One region of the Pseudomonas sp. GW821-FHT10C09 genome, then DNA from elsewhere that is predicted to be linked to it. Evidence: riboswitches for the same ligand, from Rfam matches in the RefSeq annotation. Region 1 holds a riboswitch; the other holds the start of a gene.
The links. A riboswitch is a leader RNA that binds a small molecule or an ion and turns the genes downstream of it on or off. The one in region 1 is predicted to bind cobalamin.
Positions count from the first base shown of each region.

Region 1 (7,647 bases):
CAGCGCGTCCAGCGCCACTGCGGCGACACTCAATAACGCCACACTCATTGACTCACTCCCCAATAATTTTCGTACAGCAACTCACTGAGCGGACGCGCTTGCGCCCAGCCTTCGAGTACCAGCATCGGCGCCGGATAGAATTCCTTGACCGGCCCCAGACAAAGAACCGCCAACGGCTTGGCCCCGGCCGGCAATCCCAGCAGGTCCGCCAGTGCTTGCGGCTCGAACAGCGACACCCAGCCCATGCCCAGGCCTTCGGCGCGGGAGGCCAGCCACAGATTTTGAATCGCGCAGGACAACGAGGCCATATCCATTTCCGGCAAGGTGCGACGGCCGAAGATGTGACGCTCGCGATCATCCATCAGCGCGGCGACCAGCACTTCGGCACAGTCACTGATGCCTTCGACCTTGAGCTTCATGAATTCGTCGGTGCGCTCGCCGAGGGCTTCGGCGGTGCGGATGCGTTCTTCTTCCACCAGCGACTGGATCTTGCCGCGCAGGACCCGGTCGCTGATGCGGATGAAACGCCAGGGCTGCATCAGACCGACGCTGGGCGCCTGGTGTGCGGCTTCGAGCAGGCGTCGCAACAGCTCGGGCTCGACCGTGCCGCCGCTGAAGTGACGCATGTCACGGCGTTCGCCGATGGCGCGGTAGACCGCTGCGCGTTCGACCTGACTGAATGCGTTGTCAGTCATGGCCTCTTCGCGAGCAGGCTCGCTCCCACAGGGTTCAGGTGATCCATTGTAGGAGTGAGCCTGCTCGCGATGGCGATCTCAAGGTCAGGCGCAAACAATGCGGCTACCGCTGAAGGGTTTGACGGAAAATAAAAGTGCACATAAGAAGCCGTCATCCGCCCCTCACGATAAACCGCCTCCGCTCCCCGCCCACCATTCGGGCTCAGGCCACGCGCAATCGGTTCAAGCTCGGTGCTGGTCAGCGAATGGTGATACGTGTGCCCGCGCAACGAACCTTCCGGCAATTCCACCGCTTGCAACGCCAACGCGGCCAGACGCTTTTGCATCACCGCATCGCCCTTCAGCAAGCCCACCAGTTCGGCGCGAGTGCCGTCGACATCGGTCAGCGAGTCGAGCAAATACAACATGCCGCCACACTCGGCCAACAGCGGTTTACCGGCCGTATGATGCGCACGAATCGCGTCGAGCATCGTGGTGTTCTGCGACAGTGCAACATGGTGCAATTCCGGATAACCACCCGGCAGATACAAGCTGTCTGCCTCTGGTAATTGGCTGTCACGGATCGGCGAGAAAAACCGCAACTCGGCGCCCATGGCTCGCAGCAAATCCAGGCTCGCGCCGTAGGTGAACGCGAACGCTTCATCACGGGCCACGGCAATTCGCACGCCCGCGAGCAACGGCTCGGCAGGGATCACATCCGGGGCGGCAAATTCAACTGCTGGCGGCAGCGCGACTTCGCAACTGCTGGCCAACGCATCGGCCGCCGCATCAAGACGCAGATCGAGATCGTTCAGCTCACTGGCCTGCACCAGGCCCAGATGCCGGCTCGGCAATTCGATCCCGGTTTCCCGCGACAACGCGCCGTACCAACGCAAACCTTCGGTGAGGCTGCCTTCGAGCAGTTGCGCATGACGCAATGTGCCGACGCGGTTGGCCAATACGCCGGCAAACGGCAAGTCCGGCTGATACTTCGCCAGCCCCAACGCCAATGCACCAAAGGTCTGGGCCATGGCGGTGCCATCGATCACCGCGAGCACCGGCACACCAAAGTGCCGCGCCAGGTCGGCGCTGGAAGGCGTGCCGTCGAACAAGCCCATGACGCCTTCGATGAGGATCAAGTCGGCTTCAGCGGCGGCTTCCCACAACAGTCGACGACTTTCCTGCTCGCCGACCATCCACATGTCCAGTTGATACACCGGCGCACCGCTGGCGCGCTCGAGAATCATCGGGTCGAGAAAGTCCGGGCCGCATTTGAATACGCGCACCTTGCGCCCCTGATTGCGATGCAAACGGGCCAGCGCAGCAGTGACGGTGGTCTTGCCCTGACCGGAGGCCGGCGCGGCAATCAGTACCGCCGGGCAGTGACGACTGTTTTTCATAAAGTAGTATTCACAGCTCGACGCCTTTTTGCGCTTTGATCCCGGCCTGGAACGCGTGCTTGATCACGCCCATTTCGGTGACGGTGTCGGCGAGTTCGATCATTTCCGGCTTGGCGCCGCGACCGGTCACCACCACATGTTGCATCGGCGGACGTGCCTGCAAATCACTGAGCACCTGATCGAGGTCGAGGTAGCCGTGCTTGAGGGCGATGTTCAGCTCATCCAGCACCACCAGGCCAATCGACGGATCGTTGAGCAATTCGCGGGACACCGCCCAGGCGGCTTCGGCGGCGGCAATGTCACGCTGGCGGTCCTGGGTTTCCCAGGTGAAGCCCTCGCCCATGACATGGAAACGCACTTGCTCCGGGAAGCGACGGAAGAACAGTTCTTCGCCGGTGCTGTTGCGGCCCTTGATGAATTGCACCACACCGCACTGCATGCCGTGGCCCATGGAGCGGGCGAGCATGCCGAACGCCGAACTGCTTTTGCCTTTGCCGTTGCCGGTCAGCACCAGCAGCAGGCCGCACTCGTTCGGGGAATTGGCAATGCGTTCGTCGATCACGGCTTTTTTGCGCTGCATGCGCGCCAAATGGCGTTCGTCACGATCTGGGGTATCGGTCATGGGGGAGCTCTCCGTTGAGGCTGGATAACGGCGGGCAGGCACAAGAATAGACGGCAAGAAGCCTGGCATCGCCCACCGTGATGCCGCTGGATGAATCAGGCCGGTCTCCGGGCTCATGAGCGGCGTTGGCCGGACTGCGCGCCTTCCCATGTCGGCTTCGACACAGTGGCTCAAGGCGCAGTCTTCACTCATTTACCGTTGCGGGGGCAGCGCCGGGATCGTGACGTTTCGTCGCTTGACGATAGTCACTCACCGGCTTCCCTGTTTCACTCTGTCGGCCACCGCCACAGAGCACCTGAAACAAGCCGCGAAGGTTAGAGGGTTGGGGGTGGAGCGTCAAATGAAGACAAAGCTCCGGCGAGCGATATACTGCCGCCGATCCATTTACTGACGCCAATCTTGCGCCACACTGTCAGCAGTGATATCAAAGAGCCACAAACCCAACAACACAATTACAAGGGTGAGCAACATGCAAGGCATGATTATCAGCAATCCGAAGCTGGAATTCCTGCGACCGGTGCTGGAACGCTGGTTTGACTGTATCGACCGCTACAACTCGGTTCGCGGCGATAACGAAGCGCCTTACTGGCATGACGAAAAGGCCAACCTTGGCCTGCTCAATGCCGCTGCGTGGATGGCGGAAATGGTCACGCTGCAAAACACCACGACGCGTAAACAGAACGAAGAAGGCGAGCGCAATGCCCGCGCCGACCTGTTTATCGCCACCGCCGAAGAGCGCGCCTACTTTCAGGCCACTCAACGCTGGCCCAAGGTCAACAGCCTGAATCTGACCCAGGCACTGCAGGACATCACCAGCGATGCCAAACGCATCAGCTACGCCAGCGACCTGAAACTCGGCTGCCTGTTCGTGGCTCCGCAAAAAGCCCAGCAGAGCGCGACCCCCGAAGAACTTCAGGACATGGTCGACGACCTGCAAAAGGAACACTGCTGCGCTGTGGCCTGGTATTTCCCTTACGCCTACCGCAAGTTGCGCAACGAAGCCGGAAACTATCACCCCGGTATCGCGGTGCTGCTCAAGGAAGCTCGCGGCTGACCATTGAACCATCGCTGCGTTTATCTTCTCTATGAATTAAGACACTGCATTCATAGGGAAGACCGCCATGCGCAAGCCCCCGCTCGTTCTCGTCATCGTGCTCGCCGGAGGGCTCGCCGCCTGTGGTGAAACCTCCAGCCTGCAAGTCTCCGACGGCACCGGCCCGTCACCCAAGCTGCCCGAACCGAATAAAACCCTGATCCCGACGGTGAACATCGCCCCGGCGATCGGCTGGCCGGCCGGCGCGAAACCCACCGCTGCCGCCGGCACTCAAGTGGCGGCCTTCGCTGAAAGCCTCGATCACCCGCGCTGGCTCTACGTGCTGCCTAACGGTGATGTGCTGGTGGCCGAAACCAACGCGCCGCCCAAACCCGATGACGGCAAAGGCATTCGTGGCTGGGTCATGAAGAAAACCATGGGCCGCGCCGGCGCCACCGTCCCCAGTGCGAATCGCATCACACTGCTGCGAGACAAGGACCACGACGGCATCGCCGAAACTCGCACGGTGTTCCTGGAAAACCTCAATTCGCCATTTGGCATGACGCTGGTCGGCAATGACCTGTACGTGGCCGACACCGACCGCTTGTTGCGTTTCCACTATGAAAACGGTGACACCGCGATCAAGTCGCCGCCGATCAAGGTGGTCGATCTGCCGGGAGGCACGCTGAATCATCACTGGACCAAAAACGTCATCGCCAGCAAGGACGGCAGCAAGCTGTACGTCACCGTGGGCTCGAACAGCAACGTCGGCGAAAACGGCCTGGACAAGGAAGAAGGCCGCGCGGCGATCTGGGAAGTGGACCGCGCCACCGGCAATCACCGGATATTCGCCTCAGGGATTCGCAACCCCAACGGTTTGGCCTGGGAGCCTCGTAGCGGTGCGCTGTGGACGGCGGTCAACGAGCGAGACGAGATTGGCAGCGACCTGGTGCCGGACTACATCACTTCGGTCAAGGATGGCGCGTTCTACGGCTGGCCCTTCAGCTACTACGGCCAACATGTCGACATTCGCGTCGAGCCGCAAAACCCGGACCTGGTGGCCAAAGCCATCGCGCCGGACTACGCGGTCGGCCCGCACACCGCGTCGTTGGGCCTGACGTTCGCAGAAGGCAACACCTTGCCCGCGCAATTCAAGGAAGGCGCCTTCATCGGCCAGCATGGCTCGTGGAACCGCAAGCCGCACAGTGGCTACAAAGTGATTTTCGTGCCGTTCGCAGGTGGCAAACCGACCGGGCAACCGGTGGATGTGCTGACGGGATTCCTCAATAAAGACGAAGACGCCATGGGCCGGCCGGTGGGCGTGGTGATTGATCAGCAAGGTGGCTTGCTGGTGGCGGATGATGTGGGGAACAAGGTGTGGCGCGTGACTGCCACAAAATAACCGCCGGCGGTGGGACTAGGGATTACGCGCCAGGTGCTCGGGCTGCAGAACGCGCTTGGCGCTCAGGTAAGCCTTCTGCCAGTACGCCTTGGACAGGCTGTCGAGCTTCACCGTGCCACCCGTGGCGGGTGCATGAACGAAGCGCCCTTCGCCGACGTAAATCCCGGCATGGCTGACCTGAGAGCCGCCATTGGTGGCGAAGAAAATCAGGTCACCAGTTTGCAAACCTTCCTTGCCCACATTGGCGGCTTGCATGCTGATCATTTCACGCGTGGTACGCGGCAGGGAAATGCCGGCGGCATCCCGGTAGACGTAGCCGATCAGCCCACTGCAATCGAACCCCGAGTCGGGTGTATTGCCGCCCCAGCGGTAAGGCGTGCCCACGAGCCCCAATGCACGGAACAACACTTCTTCCGCCTCGGGGGAGAATGCCTGGGAAGAACCAAAGACGATGGGTGCGCGAACCACCGGCGCTGGGGGCGGTGTGCGGCTGGCGCAGGCGCTGAGCAGCGCTGCGAAGAACATGAGTGCGAGGCGGGCCGACATCGTCATAAGCAGAACATCCTGATCTGGCTGCGGCTTTTTCTGCCGGGAAGACAGAAAAGAAAACCGCCTGCGTTGGACGCAGGCGGTTTGCCATCAATAATAGATCAGGATTCTAGCGGCTATGCGGCAAACTTCAAGTAAGACTTTAACTTCGCCTTACAAACTGTAAGTTTACTTGCGAGCGGTGACCACGGTCGGGGCCATCGCGAGGGCGCGCTTGGCTTCGATGAAGGTCTTGCTCCAGTAGCTGTCGCCCAGGCTATCGACCCGGACACCACCGCTTTTGCGGCTGCTGGAGTGGATGAACTGGTTGTCACCCAGATAAATCCCGGCGTGACTGACGCGACCGCGACGACCGTTGGTGGCGAAGAACAGCAGGTCGCCCGGCTTCAGCGCGCTGCGAGCGACCAGAGGTGCGTCAACGTTGATCATTTCGCGAGTGGAGCGTGGCAAGTTCATGCCCGCTTCTTCACGGAACAGATAACCGATGAAGCCGCTGCAATCGAAACCGGCTTCAGAGGTACCGCCGAAACGGTAACGGGTACCGATCAGGGACATGCCACGTTCAAGGATGCTGTCTGCCAGAACCGGAAGCTGGTACGACTTGCCATCGGCGAAGTCAGCCAGTTCTTTATCGGTGGCCAGCTCTTCCTGGAAAAGAACGGAAGAGGATTGCGCGGTAACTGAATTTTTAACCTGCTGTTGTTGCTCTTGCTGGGACACTGGAGAGTGAGCAGCGCAACCGAACAACAGGGTGACGAGTGCGAGAGGCACGAGGGGTGCGAAGCGCTTTAGCATGGGCACGACCGTGGCTGATAGTTGTAAAGAAGTCGAGACTATGCCCGCTATCATCCTCATTTGCAAATTCAATCGAACTTTATGTGACTTATCGGTTTCTCGTTAACATCTAAGCGCTTAAGCCCGTTTTAAACGCTTGCGCAGCCTGCAGCCCTGTAGGAAAGCGCATTTCCTGGCGCCTGAAATATGCCGAAACCCCTGCCAGGCTTAGACTTTACCAGCCAAGAGTTTCTTTCAGAAAGGGGATGGTCAGCTTGCGCTGAGCTTGAAGAGAGGCCTGATCGAGACGCTCAAGCAGCTCGAACAGCGCACTCATGCTGCGAGTACCGCGGGTCAAAATAAAATGCCCGACTTCATCGGTCAGGTGCAGCCCACGACGCGACGCACGCAATTGCAAGGCACGCAATTTGTCTTCGTCGGAGAGCGGACGCATCTGAAAGATCAGTGCCAGGGTCAAACGCGACTTCAAATCCGCCAGCTTCACCGGCAGTTCACGCGGTGAGGTCGACGCGGCGATCAGCAGGCGCCGACCGCTGTCGCGCAGGCGATTGAACAGATGGAACAGCGCCTCTTCCCAATCCGCCCTGCCGGCAACTGCCTGTAAATCATCCAGGCAGACCAGTTCGTATTGTTCGAGGTTATCGAGAATCGAGATGCCACGGTCCAGCAGTTCGGCCAATGGCAGGTACACCGCCGGCTCTCCCAACTGCTCGAAGCGCAGGCAGGCCGCCTGCAACAAGTGCGTACGCCCTACCCCGTCCTTGCCCCAGAGATAAATCAGGCTTTCGGTCCACCCGGCGTCGGCTTCGCATAGCCGCTCGACATAGCCGAGTGCAGCGGCATTGGCGCCTGGGTAGTAATTGATAAAGGTAGCGTCATCACGCAGACGCACACCTAGGGGCAGCTGAATCGGTTTCATGCTGACTGAACAGTTCCAAAGGAACCGTTAGTGGCCTCTGTGTAAAGTTTGCGAAGTTTATACCCGTGACGCTGGTCGCACAATGCGACAGACCACAAGCAAAATCAAAGGTTTGCGTTAACGCACTGGTTTTATGACAGTTTTGTTGGCGGTGCATGTGACAGCCACGCGAGGGATGCAGGCCAACCCGGCAATGATCCGGGTTGGCCGCGACAACCTTTCAGTGATCCTTACAACTGCGGCTCATCCTCAC
Region 1 is NZ_JBWKNG010000007.1:26,233-33,879, forward strand. It holds gene cbiB (adenosylcobinamide-phosphate synthase CbiB) at 1-48, opposite strand, end outside; gene bluB (5,6-dimethylbenzimidazole synthase) at 45-695, opposite strand; gene AC07N8_RS08545 (cobyrinic acid a,c-diamide synthase CobB) at 692-2,074, opposite strand; gene cobO (cob(I)yrinic acid a,c-diamide adenosyltransferase) at 2,085-2,696, opposite strand; cobalamin riboswitch at 2,778-3,010, opposite strand; gene AC07N8_RS08555 (hypothetical protein) at 3,166-3,750, shown strand; gene AC07N8_RS08560 (PQQ-dependent sugar dehydrogenase) at 3,818-5,131, shown strand; gene AC07N8_RS08565 (C40 family peptidase) at 5,147-5,683, opposite strand; gene AC07N8_RS08570 (C40 family peptidase) at 5,849-6,475, opposite strand; gene hda (DnaA regulatory inactivator Hda) at 6,690-7,394, opposite strand; gene AC07N8_RS08580 (AI-2E family transporter) at 7,625-7,647, opposite strand, start outside.

Region 2 (7,647 bases), on a different contig from region 1:
GGGAATGACAACGCGCTGCTGAGCATCTTCCGCCACTTCGACAGTGCATCGGTGAACAAGGGCCTGATCGGCGATGTGCCGCAAACCATGTGGCTGTTCGACTTCCCGTTGCTGGAGCGCACCTATTACCAACTGGCGGTCAATTTTGATGTGTTCGGCAACGTCTCCCATCAGGCCCAGACCCGTCTGTACTTCGACCTGATCCGTAATGGCGCCGAGCAGAACTTCCTGCGCCTGATGCCGGCCGATTCCCGGGATGGCTACCTCGACGATTGGTACCAGAACAGCGGCAAATTCAAGATGTGGCTGGATTACGAGGCCATCGACGACGACACACCGACTGCGCTGAAACTCGACGAGAAAGACCCCAAGCGCGACTTCGCCCTGCAGTTGCTGGCCCGTTACGGCGATCTGAATGCCAAGCCCGATCCGATCAACCGCTGCAACGGCGCGTATTGCTCGCGACCGAACATCGATCCTGACTTGCAGAATGCCGAACAGGCCCTGAGCAGCCTGACATCGCGGCCGGCGGCTGGCTTGAAGGTCATCGACCAGTTGCCGGAAGCGACGATGTTGCGCATCGAAACGACGAGCGGCAAACGCGAGGTCTACAGCCTGCTGCGCAACCGCGCGCACAGCAACGTGGCGTTCCTGCTGGGTGAGTCGCTGCGCTACCAGCCGGGGCTCGACACGCTGACGATTTTCCCGGGCGTACTCAGCAGTTACCCGAATTTCATGTTCAACATCCTGGCCGACCAAGTGCCGGCCTTCGTTGATGCGATGGAAAACGCCAGGGACACCGACAGCTTTGAGAAAATCGTCGAACGCTGGGGAATTCGTCGCAGTCATCCGCAATTCTGGTTGTATTTCCACGACCTCAGCCGCTACGTCCACGAGACCGACCCGGTGGAAGAGGGCGTGCTGGACATGAATCGCTACGAAAACCTCTGACTCACCGCGATCTCGCTCCCACAGGGGATCAGGGGATTGTCGGAATCTTTCCCGACAAAAATACTAGGACTTTGTGCGGCGCGTTGATTGGCGTAAACTGCGCCCAAGCCTGCGAGGAGTTTCCATGACCGCTATAACCATTACCGACGCCGCCCACGATTACCTGGCTGACCTGCTCTCCAAGCAGAACACCCCGGGTATCGGCATCCGCGTCTTTATCACCCAGCCTGGCACCCAGTACGCCGAAACCTGCATTGCCTACTGCAAGCCGGGCGAAGAAAAACCTGAAGACACGGCGTTGGGGCTCAAAAGCTTCACCGCTTATATCGATCACTTCAGCGAAGCCTTCCTGGACGACGCGGTAGTCGACTACGCCACCGACCGCATGGGCGGCCAGCTGACCATCAAGGCGCCAAACGCCAAAGTACCGATGGTCAACGCCGACAGCCCGGTCAACGAGCGCATCAATTACTACCTGCAAACCGAGATCAACCCGGGGCTGGCGAGCCACGGCGGTCAGGTCAGCCTGATCGATGTGGTCGAAGACGGCATCGCCGTGCTGAAGTTCGGTGGCGGTTGCCAGGGCTGCGGCCAGGCAGACGTGACCCTGAAGGAAGGCATCGAGCGCACGTTGCTTGAGCGTATTCCCGAACTCAAGGGTGTTCGTGACGTGACTGACCACACGCAGAAAGAAAACGCCTACTACTAAGGTGTTCGCTGCGACATGAAAAAACGGCACCCGTGAGTGCCGTTTTTTTATGGGTGAAACTCACTGGCCCTTTCGCGAGCAGGCTCGCTCCCACATTGGTTCAGTGGCGTCCCCGGATTTTGAACACACCCGCATCCCCCTGTGGGAGCGAGCCTGCTCGCGAAGAGGCCCTATTGGCGATAGAGATGCGCATGCCCAGCGCGATACAGCGACGACTCGCTGAATTGATCACTCCCCAACACCCGTCCCACCAGAATCAACGCCGTGCGCCGAAACCCCTTGGCCGCAACCTTTCCGGCAATATCCTCAAGTGTCCCCACCACCCAATCCTGATCGGGCCATGTCGCCCGGTGGATCACCGCAATCGGACAGTCCGCGCCGTAATGCGGCAGCAGCTCAACGAGGATTTTCTCCAGATGATTCACACCCAAATGAATCGCCATGGTCGCCCCATGCTGCGCCAGGCTACCCAATTCTTCGCCTGCAGGCATGGCGGTCTTGTCGGCGTAGCGGGTCAAAATCACGCTCTGTGAAATGTCCGGCAAGGTCAGCTCAGCCCCTAAAAGCGCTGCACACGCCGCCGTCGCCGTCACACCCGGAATGATTTCAAACGCAATGTCGAGTTCACGCAGGTAGCGAATCTGCTCGCCAATCGCGCCATACAGACTCGGATCTCCGGAGTGCACTCGCGCCACGTCCTGGCCGTTGGCGTGGGCGGTTTTGATCAGATCAATGATCTGTTCCAGGTGCAATTCGGCGCTGTTGACCACCTGTTCGGCGCGATGGCCTTCCAGCACGGCTGCCGGCACGAGGGAGCCGGCATAGATGATCACCGGGCAGCTGCGAATCAGCCGTTGGCCTTTGACCGTGATCAGTTCCGGGTCGCCGGGACCTGCGCCAATGAAGTAGACGGTCATCGTCGTTTCCTGTGAAAAAAGAGGCTGGGCAACGCTTCAGATGAAGATTGCTCATGATCGAATGCGCGATTATCGGGGATTTTACGCAGCGCCGGCCAATGCCAGGGTCGCTTGCGCATATTTTTGTCGGGGGATCAGCAGTTTTACCGGCGCCTGAGCCAGCTGTTCGGCGAGTGCCAGGGCGGCACTTTCCGCTACGCCATAGCAGCCGGTGCGCTCGAACGCGATGTCGGAACGATGGCTGAGTCTGGCTTGATATCCGGCCAATTGTTCGCTGTTGAAGAACATCAACGGCAGTGCGAGTTGTTCTGCGAGTTCGATCAGGCCAGGTTCGTCGCGCTTCAGGTCAATGCTGGCGAGTGCCTTTATTTGGTGAAGCCCGATTTGATGAGCCTGCAGTGCCTGATCAAACAGTGCCCGCAACGTGCTGGCGGGGCAGCCGCGCTGGCAGCCCAGGCCGACCACTAGCGTCGGCGCTGTGCTGGCATCGGTCATGCGTGGTATTGGCCATCGCTTTTGCGGCGGAACAACCAGGCACTGATCAGGCCCAAGGCCAGCCAGAACGCCACGTTGGTCAACTGCGAAGCGATTTTGAATTGAGCTTCCAGGGCTTGCGGCGCGAGCATCGAATGCACTTCCGGTTGTGGTGCGCCAATCACGTGTGGAACGGCCAGAATCGCCACGCCCAGCACTTTCATCAGCCAATGACGGCTGAACACGATCAGCGCAATCCCGACGGCGGTGGAGGCCGCGGTGCCGATCCACCAGATCTGCCGTTGCGCCAGGTCCGCCGCAGCGGTGCCCGGCAGTTCAGGCGGCAGGCCCAAGGTGGGTGCGAGGACAAACGTCGCATAACCGGCCAGACCCCACAGCAGACCTTGAGCGGTGCTGTTGGGGGCACGCAGGGTGTAGAGACCGGCGAGCATCAGGGCGAAACCAACGGCCACCACCAGATTGCCGCCAGTGGTCGACAGCACGCGCTGCCAGCCGTCTTGCGGCTCCCAGGCTTCGGCGTCGTGGGTGTGTGCGGCCATGGCGCCATCGGCGTGTTCATGGGGTTGAACCACCGCCGGCTCGGATTTCTCGTAGGTTTCCGCTTGAAGAATCAGCGGTGCGACCCAGAAGCTTTGCAGCAGGGTCAGCAGCAGGGCGGCCAGTAGCCCGGTGAACCCTGCGGTTTGCGCAATACGCTTGATCATGTCGTCAGCTCTCAATGGCACGGGAACGCGGAGCTGTGACGGGTATCGTGCGCGGCGTTGTGCACCGCTTCGATGTGCGAGAAACCGGCGAAATACACAAGGCTGGCGCCCAGGATCGACGCGCAGATGGCGGCGGTCAGGCGTTGAGTCAGGGTGGAAGTGGTGCTGGTCGTTGTGTGGCCGGTGCTGCTGATGATCGACATGGCGCATCCCTCTGGTCTGTCAGCGGGTGAATAGAGCGCATGGAAAACCCCTGCGAGTCGGGCACGCAGACGTTCAAACAGCGCCCGCCCACCGCGGGTTTGTTGTTCAGTGATCGTAACGGTCACTTTGTGTTGCGGGCCGGTCTCCGGGCTCACGAGGGGCGCTGGCTTTCGCCTTGACCTGCAAGCATCACCTTCCCATGCCGAACTGCTGGCACAGTGGATTTGATGCTTCGCTCGCTTACCGTTGCGGGGGCAGCACCGGACTGACATGGCTTTGAGTAAAGCACATGATTCACCGGTTTCCCGTTTCACCCTGTGAAGGGCACCCGTAACAAAGTGCGTAGGAGAGCATGGCCGGGGGATTCGCGTCAATTGGCAAGGGTTCTCAACTCGAAGCCTTGTTGACTTCATCGCGAGCAGGCTCGCTCCCACATTGGAACGCGGTCACCTGTGGGAGCGAGCCTGCTCGCGAAGGGAGCGCCGCCAATGTCATGTGAACATTGACCCGCCCCAGCCCGATGCGTAGCCTTGCGCTTTCGAGGTTCTTCGGCGATTGCCGAAGCTAAGAAGGGAACGCGGTCAATGCCGCGGCTGCCCCCGCAACTGTGAACGGTTCAGTTTCTGCCATGCCACTGCATGCGCCAGCCATGGCGCGAGCGGGAAGGCGCAAAAACCGCCAGTCAAACGACTGGCCAGCCGTCAGCCAGGAGACCTGCCTCGACACAGATTCTGACTTTCAACCGGGCGGGGTGATCCGGTGGCGAAATCTTCCGCGCAGCGTGTGTTGCAGCGGTCGTCGTCCCGTATGCCCGCCACCTTGCCAAAGGGCATCCGATGAAAACACTGGCCAAACTCCCCGTCACCATCGTTACCGGCTTCCTCGGCTCGGGCAAAACCACCTTGCTGCGGCACATGCTCGACAACGCTCAAGGCCGTCGCATTGCGGTGATCGTCAACGAGTTCGGCGAGCTGGGCATCGACGGCGAAATCCTCAAGCAGTGCTCCATCGGCTGCACCGAAGAAGAAGCCAACGGTCGCGTCTACGAACTGGCCAACGGCTGCCTGTGCTGCACCGTCCAGGAAGAATTCTTCCCGGTGATGCGCGAACTGGTGGCCCGTCGCGGCGACCTCGATCACATCCTCATCGAAACTTCGGGCTTGGCCCTGCCAAAGCCGCTGGTCCAGGCCTTCCAGTGGCCGGAAATCCGCAGCGCCTGCACCGTTGACGCAGTGATCACGGTAGTCGACAGCCCGGCAGTGGCCGCCGGCACCTTCGCCGCGTTCCCGGATCAAGTCGACGCCCAGCGCAAACTCGACCCGAACCTGGACCACGAATCGCCGCTGCACGAGCTGTTTGCCGACCAACTGGCCAGCGCCGACCTGGTGATCCTCAACAAGGCTGACCTGATCAGCCCTGAAGACCTGGCGCGCGTGCGCCTTGAAGTCGCCGAAGAACTGCCGCCTGCGGTGAAAGTCATCGAAGCCAGCAGCGGTCGCGTGCCACTGGACGTGTTGATCGGCCTCGGTGCTGGCTCCGAAGAACACATCGACAGCCGTCACAGCCATCACGATCATCACCATGAAGGTGAAGACGGCCATCACGATGAGCATGACCACGACGCGTTTGACTCGATCTCCATCGAGCTGCCGCAAGCCGACGAAAGCCTGCTCATGGACGCCCTGACGCAACTGGTGGTCAAGCACGGCATCCTGCGCGTCAAAGGTTTCGCCGCGATCCCGAACAAGCCGATGCGTTTGCTGATTCAGGGCGTGGGCACACGTTTTGACAAGCACTTCGACCGTCAGTGGGGCGCCGAGGAAGCGCGGACCACGCGCCTGGTGTTGATCGGCCAGGAACTGGACGCCGTGCAGCTCGAAGCGCAATTGCGCGCCGCGCTCAGCGTTTAAGCCATGCACCTGCTCAGGACCCAGCCCGGCGGTTTCGTGTCGGATGACAACATCGCCGACCTTGGACAAACCCCCGCCGAGCTGGTGATCCTGTGCAGCGGCGATTCCAGCCTGGCGCTGCTCGCCGAAGCCGCGCAGCAACTGCCCGACGACTACCCGAGCGTGCGCCTGGCCAACCCGATGCAGGTGCAGAATCACGCCTCGGTCGATTTGTATGTCGATGAAGTGCTGCGCCACGCCAAGGTGATCCTGATCTCGCTGCACGGCGGTATCGCCTATTGGCGTTATGGCGTCGAGCGGCTGGTGCAATTGTCCGAGCGTGGCGTGCAGCTGATTCTGGTGCCGGGCGATGATCGTCCGGACCCGGAACTCAGCGACCTCAGCACCGTCGAGGCCTGCGACCGTGATCGGCTCTGGCAGTTTTTGCGTCAGGGCGGCATGAGCAATGCCCTGGACTTTTTCCGTTGCCTCGCCACTCGCTGGCTGGGCCGCGATTACGCCTGGGCCGAGCCGCAAGTCCTGCCGCGCACAGCGATTTACCACCCACAAAAAAGCCCCGCCGAACTGAGCGATTGGCAAGCCGACTGGCAAGCCGATCAACCGGTGGCAGCGGTGCTGTTTTACCGCTCGCATTTGCAGGCGGCCAATACCGCTTTCATTGATGTTTTCTGCCAGCGTTTGCAAGCGGCCGGGTTAAACCCTTTGCCGATTGCCGTGGCCAGTTTGAAAGAGCCCGGCTGCCTGACGGTGGTCGAGGATTGGCTGGATGAAGTCGAGGCGGGGGTGATTTTGAACACCACCGGTTTCGCCCAGTCCAGCCCCGAAGCGCCGCATTTGCGACCGTTTCGCCGCAACATTCCGGTGATCCAGGCGATTTGCGCCCAGGACAACGAACCCGGCTGGCGCGCCAGCGAGCAGGGCCTCGGCCCGCGCGACCTGGCAATGCACATCGCGTTGCCAGAATTGGACGGCCGGATCATCAGCCGCCCGATCAGCTTCAAGGACCTGGCGTGGCGCAGCGAGCGCAGTCAGTCGGACGTGGTGTGTTATCGACCGCAACCGGAACGCATGGACTTCGTCGCCGAACTGGCGCGACGCTGGATTGATCTGGCGCGGGTGCCGAACCGCGAAAAGCGCATCGCCCTGATTCTTGCCAACTACCCGACCCGTGATGGGCGGATCGGTAATGGTGTCGGCCTCGACACGCCGGCCGCTGCGTTGAACATCCTGCGTGCGCTACATCACGAAGGTTATCCGTTGCCGGCCGAGTTACCGGGCAGCGGCACCGCGTTGATTCAGCAATTGCTCGGCGGCGTCAGCAACGACCTCGACACCCTCGACCAGCGTCCGTGTCATCAAAGCCTCGCGCTGGACGAATACCAGCGCATGTTCGACGCCTTGCCCGAGGCCAATCGTCAGGCCGTGCTGGAACGCTGGGGCCCACCCGAAAACGACCCGATGTACCGTGGCGAACGGATGATGATTGCCGGTCTGCGCTTCGGCCTGACCTTCGTCGGCATTCAACCGGCACGCGGTTATCAGGTGGACCCGAGTGCGGTCTATCACGACCCGGACCTGGTGCCGCCTCACGGCTATCTGGCGTTCTACTTCTGGCTGCGCAACACCTACGGCGCCCACGGCGTGATCCACGTCGGCAAACACGGCAACCTCGAATGGCTGCCGGGCAAAGGCGTAGGGCTTTCGGAAAGCTGCTGGCCGGATGCGCTGCTCGGGCCGCTACCGAACATCTATCCGTT
Region 2 is NZ_JBWKNG010000001.1:283,734-291,380, reverse strand. It holds gene AC07N8_RS01310 (fatty acid cis/trans isomerase) at 1-951, shown strand, start outside; gene nfuA (Fe-S biogenesis protein NfuA) at 1,076-1,660, shown strand; gene cobM (precorrin-4 C(11)-methyltransferase) at 1,831-2,577, opposite strand; gene AC07N8_RS01295 (cobalamin biosynthesis protein) at 2,659-3,072, opposite strand; gene AC07N8_RS01290 (CbtA family protein) at 3,069-3,776, opposite strand; gene AC07N8_RS01285 (CbtB domain-containing protein) at 3,788-3,979, opposite strand; cobalamin riboswitch at 4,100-4,327, opposite strand; cobalamin riboswitch at 4,505-4,716, shown strand; gene cobW (cobalamin biosynthesis protein CobW) at 4,817-5,890, shown strand; gene cobN (cobaltochelatase subunit CobN) at 5,894-7,647, shown strand, end outside.
Region 2: it holds a riboswitch for cobalamin, as region 1 does, so the genes downstream of both, AC07N8_RS01285 (CbtB domain-containing protein) here and cobO (cob(I)yrinic acid a,c-diamide adenosyltransferase) in region 1, are expected to answer to the same signal.